2 regions of the Massilia sp. PWRC2 genome follow, and region 2 is predicted to be linked to the other one. Evidence: predicted binding sites of a transcription regulator. Region 2 holds the regulator's gene; the other holds the start of a gene.

Region 1 (3,510 bases), 190 kb from region 2:
CCAATGCCTGCAGCCATATCGTGTTCGACGCCGGCGGCATGGCATCGACCCCGATCGACGGCATCGAAGCGGTATTGCCATTGCCGCCGCTGGCGGCCGGCGCCACCCACATGGCGTGGCGCGGCGCGGCGCTGGCCTTGCGCGACCTGCGGGCGGCGGCCGGCCATCAGGCGCCGGCGCGCGGCACGGTGATCGTGGCGCAGGGCGCAGCAGCGCCGGTTGGATTTATCGTCGACGCCGTCCACGCCCTGGTACAGGCGCGCGCGGGTCGGCTGTCGCGGCTGTCCTTGCCGGGACAGGGTGTGGTCGAGCTGCTCAGCACCGAGTCGGCCAGCGGCGCCGTCAGCTACAGCACGCGCGACCTGGGACAGCTGGCGCGCGCAGCGAACTGAACAGCGGCCAGCATCCGGGCGCGGCAGTGATAGCGCCGGTTAGAACAGGTCGAGCTGCGCGCCGCCCTTGCCTGCTGCCCTGGCTGCCGCCGGCACCACTCGTGGCCGCACAAATTGCGAACAGTCGAGCTGCTCATGGCGGCGGCCATTGACGCTCAAGCCATAGCGGGCGGCGGCGCGGGTAAAGCGCTGGCGAATCAAGTCGGCCCAGACGCCCTCGCCATGCATGCGGGTGGCGAAGTCGGCGTCGTAATCTTTGCCGCCACGCATCTCACGGACGCGGTTCATCACGCGCTGGGCGCGCTCGGGAAAATGCGCCTGCAGCCACTGCTGGAACAGGGTGTTGACTTCCCATGGCAGGCGCAGCACGGTGTAATGGGCGCCGCTGGCGCCGGCCTGTGCAGCCGCCTGCAGGATCTGTTCGATCTCCGGCTCAGTGACAAAAGGAATGATGGGCGCCACGCTGACACTGCAGGCGATGCCGGCATCGACCAGCGTGCGGATGGTGCGCAGACGGCGCGCCGGGCTGGCCGCGCGCGGCTCGAGCGTGCGCGCAATGGCCGGGTCGAGCGTGGTCAGGGTAATGGCAGCCATGGCCAGCCGCCGTTGTGCCATTGGCGCCAGGATGTCGATATCGCGCTCGATCAGCGAGGACTTGGTGATCAGGCCAACCGGGTGCGCGCATTCGCGCAAGACGTCGAGCAACTGGCGCGTCAGCCGCAGCGACCGTTCGCACGGCTGATATGCATCGGTGTTGACACCCAGCGCGATCGATTGCGCCACATACGCGGGATGGGCCAGCTCGCGGCGTAACAGGTCGGCGCCATTGACCTTGGCGAACAGCCGGGTTTCAAAATCGAGCCCCGGCGACAAGCCAAGATAACTGTGCGAAGGACGCGCAAAGCAATAGATGCAACCGTGCTCGCAACCCCGGTAGGGATTGATGGAGACATTAAAAGGAACGTCGGGCGAAGTATTCCTGCTGAAAATGGTTTTGGCAAATTCCTCGGTGACGATGGTCGGCAGCGGCGCCGCCGCGTCGGCGCCGTTGTCGCGGTCGTTGCCGTTGCCGTGGCCGTCGTCACGGCACCCGTCAGTGCGTGCGTGCTCACCAGGGTGCTCACCTGCGTGCTCACCTGCGTGCTCACCTGCGTGCCATCCATCACCGCCGTCGCCCCAGCCATCATCGACCCGCTCGCGCGCATCAACCTCGAAGCGCCCCTGCACATTCGATACCGCACCACGCCCCTTGCGTGCGACCAGGGGGCGCGGTGGCAGCATCACCTGCTCGTAGACGGGCTCTACGCTACGCTCTCGCTGATCGGCCACTTCTTGCTCCACACTGTACATTTATACAGTGTGGTACCCCTGCCCGCGACCGAATTCAAGCGCGCTACGCGACCAGCCTCAATTGCTGCAATTGCCGTTGCGGGCGCCGCACACGGTACGGAACAGCTGCACCCAGCGGGCGTCGAGGATGGAGGCGCCCTGCACTTTCGGCTCTTCGCTCACATAACCATACGAGGTGACGCCGACCACGCGGTTGCTGGCGGCCTGGATGCCGCTGCCGCCACCCGTTTGCACAAGCTGGAAGTTTTGCACCCACGGCCCGCCACTGGAGCCGCCGCGCGCATCGGAACCGTATTCGACGTTGTTCGGCTCGGTGGCCTGGAAGCTGGCGCTGGCGACGACCTGCATTTTTTGGCAATCGTCGAGGTTGCACGGATAACCGAGCTTGGAGGTGTGGTTCGGCAGCAGGCTGTTGGTTTGCCAGCCCAGCCAGCCCGTGACGCTGCCCAGCTTGACGGCGGGCCCGCCGCTGGCAATGGGCTGGTCGTCAAATTCGATCATGGCGTAATCGGCCGCATTGGGCACTTCGTCGTTACCGGTGGCCCAGGTATAAGTGGTGCTGACGAAGCGCCAGTTCCACGCCTTGAACGGCGCCACGCCGTCGCGGTAGGCTGGCACGAAGACAAAATCGCTGTAGAAGCCGGTCGCCAGATTGCCCGAATGGACGCAGTGGCCGGCGGTGGCGACCACCCGGCGCTGGATCACTGACGCCGAACACAGGTAGGGCAAGCCATTGATCGAAAAGAACAGGGTGCCCACCGTGCGGTAAGGGAAAGCGCGGTCGGCGGAGAACGGTGCGGCTGCACCGGTGAACAGGGGGAACACGCGGCTGCTGGTGTAATAGGCACCGAAGCTGCCGGCAGCGGTGGGGGTCGCTTGCAGCGACGCCTCAACAGCACTGTGCACGGGGCCGCCGCTCGGGCCAGCCGTGGAGCCATGCTGATCGGGCGGCGCGTACAGCGTTTGTGCAGGTGCGTTCAGTTCAAGGGTGGGCAGGCCGGCATCGCTCGACTGCGGCTTGGCAGTCGACGGTGGCGCCAGGCTTTGGTGGCGCTGACCGGGTGCCGCCAGCGGCAGCGCCAGCGGCTTGGCGGCCTTGAAGCGGGCCGCCGTCCAGTAGGTATTGGGTAACAGTTGCGACATGGTGTTGGCTTTACTGACCGGTCCCGGGTCGGGCGCCGCCTTGGCCAGGCCAGCACCGGCCATCAAGCAGGCCGACGCCAGCGCGCCAGCCACCCACAGAGCTTTGTTCATGTTGATCCTCGCATTCGTGAAAAATCAGGGAGCTGCGAGACGATGGTAGCGGCTCATGCGAGGCGGCTTGGCGCTATCGGCACGGGGCCTGATCATGCTCAAGCATTGCCGCTGTTACTATGCTAGCAGCAATGAGTTTAGGAAATTTTAAGGGGCGTTGCGTGCGGCGTAGCCGGCCTGCTGGTCGACGAAGCCATCGAAGGCGGCCAGCAGGCGCGCCAGCGCCGCATCGGCCCCATCGGCGGCGCCCCCGTGCAGGCTGCGCAAGGCATAGGCAGCAGCTTCGAAGCTCGACAACTGGTCGGGCGCATGCGCCTTGCGGATGCGGTAGTGCGAAGGCGGCATATCGCGCAGCGCCAGGCGCGGCAAGACGGCCAGCTGGGGATTGAGGTGCAGCATCTTGCGGCTCTTGCGCCAGGTGCCATCGAGCAGCACCAGGCGCAGCGCGCTGGGCGGCACGCCGGCGCCGGTCGTGGTGGCGTCGCCGTCGCCCGGATAGAGCAGGCAGGGCGTG
Region 2 (3,510 bases):
ACTGGCCTTCGTCAACGCTTCAGCGATGTCGAAGTTGGTGACCGAACCGAACAGACGACCGTCAACGCCGGCTTTCTGGGCGATGGTGATGGTCATGCCGGACAGCTTGTCGCCCTGGGCTTGCGATGCGGCCAGTTTGGCGGCAGCGGCTTTTTCCAGCTCAGCGCGCTTGACTTCGAATTCGGCGACAGCCGACGCGGTAGCGCGGCGGGCCATGCGTTGCGGGATCAGGAAGTTACGTGCGTAACCATCTTTGACTTTAACAACATCGCCCAGGTTGCCGACGTTTACGACTTTTTCTAACAGAATGATTTGCATAGTGATTCTCCAGGTTCTCTGCAGCGCTTAAGCGTGGTGCAGGTCGGTGTAAGGCAGCAGCGCGAGGTAGCGTGCGCGCTTGATGGCGGTGTCAACCTGGCGCTGGTAGTGCGCCTTGGTGCCGGTCAGGCGTGCTGGCATGATCTTGCCGTTTTCCTGGACGAAGTCTTTCAGGGTATCGACGTCTTTGTAGTCGACCTGCTCGACGTTTGCAGCGGTGAAGCGGCAGAACTTCTTGCGCTTGAACAGAGGGTTCTGTTGTTTGCGCTTTTCTTTGAGCTTGAGCTTGTTTTTGTCGAACTTTTTACCGAATGCCATTTGAGGCTCCTGTATCTAAAATATGCGCCGCAGATGCGGCCGCATTGAAATCAATGATGTGAAACACCAACGCTCTGCTATTCCGATTTTTCTTGGCAAGAAAACCCGTGAACTGGTACACCGCGCCCAACTCCGACTGGGCAAACCGTCCTGAGATTTCGCCAGCCGCAACGGCCAGCATCTCGAATTCGGTCAACCTCGCCACCCCTGCTTCAACCTGATGCGAACTGTGCGTCAGGGTGGCGGACACGATCGGCACGCCGGCCGGGGTGTAGCGCAATACGTCGCGCTCGGTAATTGTTGCTACGACCTGAAATGAATTCACTTCCCAGCTAACTTGTTCCTGCCAGTCAATCAGGCAGCGGCGGGTGCTGCGACGGCTGCTGGTGCTGGTGCTTCCGAGCGGTGGCTCTTGGCTGCATCTTCACGCTGGACCGATTTCATCATCGGCGATGGCGTGGTTTCAGCTTTCTTCATGCGCACGGTCAGGTGACGCAGGACAGCATCATTGAATTTGAAGGCGGTTTCGAGTTCGACCAGCGTCTCGTTGTCGCATTCGATGTTCATGCAGATGTAGTGTGCCTTCGGCAGCTTCTGGATCGAGTAAGCCATCTGACGACGGCCCCAGTCTTCGACGCGATGGATGTTACCGCCGCGTGCGCTGACGCTGGCCTTGTAACGCTCGATCATCGCCGGGACTTGCTCGCTTTGGTCCGGGTGGACGATAAAAACGATTTCATAATGACGCATTCAATTGCTCCTTGAGGACGTTTAAAACATAAGCCCACCTCGGCGTCAAGACGAGTGTGGGAAGGGAAAGCCGGCAATTATAACGCATCCTGGCGAAAATGAACACCTCCTTCCGTTGCCGAAGGGGGACTGGCCGGGCCAGGCTGGCGCCTACTCGCCCGTCCCGATTGCGCGTCACGGTAGCGTCAATTCCCCCTTTTCTCGCCCGCGCGCCACCAACTATGCGGTTATTTGCATAAATAACGCCAATAACAGTGAATTTCCCTTGCACGCGTCGATATACTGTACAAAAATACAGTCTGTCTATAACCCCAGCACTTACAGGCCCATGATCAAGCTCACTGCACGGCAACAACAGATTCTCGATTTGATCCGCGAGGCCATCGACAACACGGGTTTTCCTCCGACCCGCGCGGAAATCGCCAACGAACTGGGATTTAAATCAGCCAACGCCGCCGAAGAACATTTGCAGGCGCTGGCCCGCAAAGGCGCGATCGAAATTTCCCCCGGTACTTCGCGTGGCATCCGCCTGATCGGCGCCTCGGTGGAAGCAGCTCCGGCAGTGCCGGCCGCGCTGCTGACCATGGCGCTGCCGCTGGTCGGCCGCGTCGCGGCCGGTTCGCCCATGCTGGCGCAAGAGCATGTCGAAGCCACCTACAACGTCGACCCCGCCATGTTTTCGGCCAGGCCCGACTTCCTGCTCAAGGTGCGCGGCGAATCGATGCGCGATATCGGCATCATGGATGGTGACCTGCTGGCCGTCAAAAAGGTCGATAGCGCCAAAAATGGCCAGATTGTCGTTGCCCGCATCGGCAGCGAAGTGACGGTCAAGCGCTACCGCAAGACGGGCCGGCTGGTCGAGCTGTTGCCGGAAAACGCCGATTTTAAAATCATCGAAGTCGACCCCGACCGCGATGACTTCGCCCTCGAAGGCTTGGCCGTGGGCTTGCTGCGCAGCTGGCATTAAGCGCCGGCGCCGGCGGTCGCCGCCACGGCGCTGACCACCTGCATTCTGCGTTACAAGGGAATTACTTGGGCGCGTAGTTGCGTTTGCGCGCTTCAATATCGGCCTGGCGGTCTGCCGTCGGTGCCGACTTGATGATGTCATTGTGTTCCTTGACCCAGCTGTCGGTAGCGCTGCGCCATGCTGCGATATCGGCGAGAATAATTTGACTGCTGATGCGGGCGTCTTCCGCCAGCCGCGTATGGATCTTTTCCAGCCGCGCGTTGACCTTGTCGATTTCTTCCTGCTTCATCAGTTTGCCCAGATCGGCGGGCACCTCGCTGGCGAAGGTGGCGCCATTGAGCTTGCCGACCAAACCGTTATAGCAATCCTGCCACAGCTTCACGCGCGCGAGCACGGCGTCAATGTCAGGATTGTCTTTCGATATGGCGGGAATGCGGGGCGCGCTGCACTTGAATTTGCCGGAACGCAGTTCTTCGCCGTCATACCTGTCGGTCCAGAATGCAATGTCCGTTTGGCGAAGCACGCGCTGGCGCATCACTTCGAGCGCCGCGGCCGCTTCCTTGTCACCACTTGCCGCAGCGCGGCGGAACCAGCCCTGCGCCTTGTCGTCGCTGACGGCGCCCGCTTCGCCATACCAGTACATTTCGCCCAGGTGGCGCTGGGCCACCACGTTGCCAGCAGTGGCCAGCCGCGTGTACAGCTGCAGCGCTTGCGGATAGGATTTTTTGGCAAACAGGGCGTCTGCGTCGGCAAGTTCATCGGCAGTGGCGGCGCCGGCACACAGCAGCGCAACGCACAATACAAGAGTCTTCATGTAGGGAACCGGTCGTAAAAATGCCACTATCTTAACCGGATTGCGCGCCGTTTCCAGTGGCGTCCGCCCTGCTTACATAAATTTACTTTGGCGTGGAATTACTTGGTCGCGCCACCGCTGCGACCGGGCCCCGACTGCATACGCACGTCATCGGCGCTGCGGCGCAGATCGTTGAGCAAGTCGTCGCGCCGCTGCTGGCCCTTGCGCGCAGCAGCGTCGTTGGCGGCGGCCACGTGCGCCGCGGTGGCCTGGCGCCACGCTTCGCGGCGCGCCGTGATGTCCTGGGCATCGGTCTGGGCGGCGGTGATCACCTGCTCGTAGACGGCGGCCATGCGGTTTTGCG

What was found. The regulator LexA, encoded in region 2, represses DNA repair genes until DNA is damaged. The targets are predictions, from matches to a motif close to ACTGTATNNNNATACAGT.
Region 1: ACP7BZ_RS01120 (PA0069 family radical SAM protein) is a predicted target of LexA. The motif match lies at 1,734-1,751, and genes of this name have one in related genera.

Annotation. Positions count from the first base shown of each region.
Region 1 is NZ_JAFCUW010000001.1:243,428-246,937, forward strand. It holds gene ACP7BZ_RS01115 (chemotaxis protein CheW) at 1-392, shown strand, start outside; gene ACP7BZ_RS01120 (PA0069 family radical SAM protein) at 432-1,673, opposite strand; gene ACP7BZ_RS01125 (hypothetical protein) at 1,800-2,996, opposite strand; gene ACP7BZ_RS01130 (tRNA-uridine aminocarboxypropyltransferase) at 3,144-3,510, opposite strand, start outside.
Region 2 is NZ_JAFCUW010000001.1:435,869-439,378, forward strand. It holds gene rplI (50S ribosomal protein L9) at 1-318, opposite strand, end outside; gene rpsR (30S ribosomal protein S18) at 346-636, opposite strand; gene priB (primosomal replication protein N) at 623-961, opposite strand; gene rpsF (30S ribosomal protein S6) at 991-1,386, opposite strand; gene lexA (transcriptional repressor LexA) at 1,715-2,353, shown strand; gene ACP7BZ_RS01990 (tetratricopeptide repeat protein) at 2,415-3,167, opposite strand; gene ACP7BZ_RS01995 (hypothetical protein) at 3,266-3,510, opposite strand, start outside.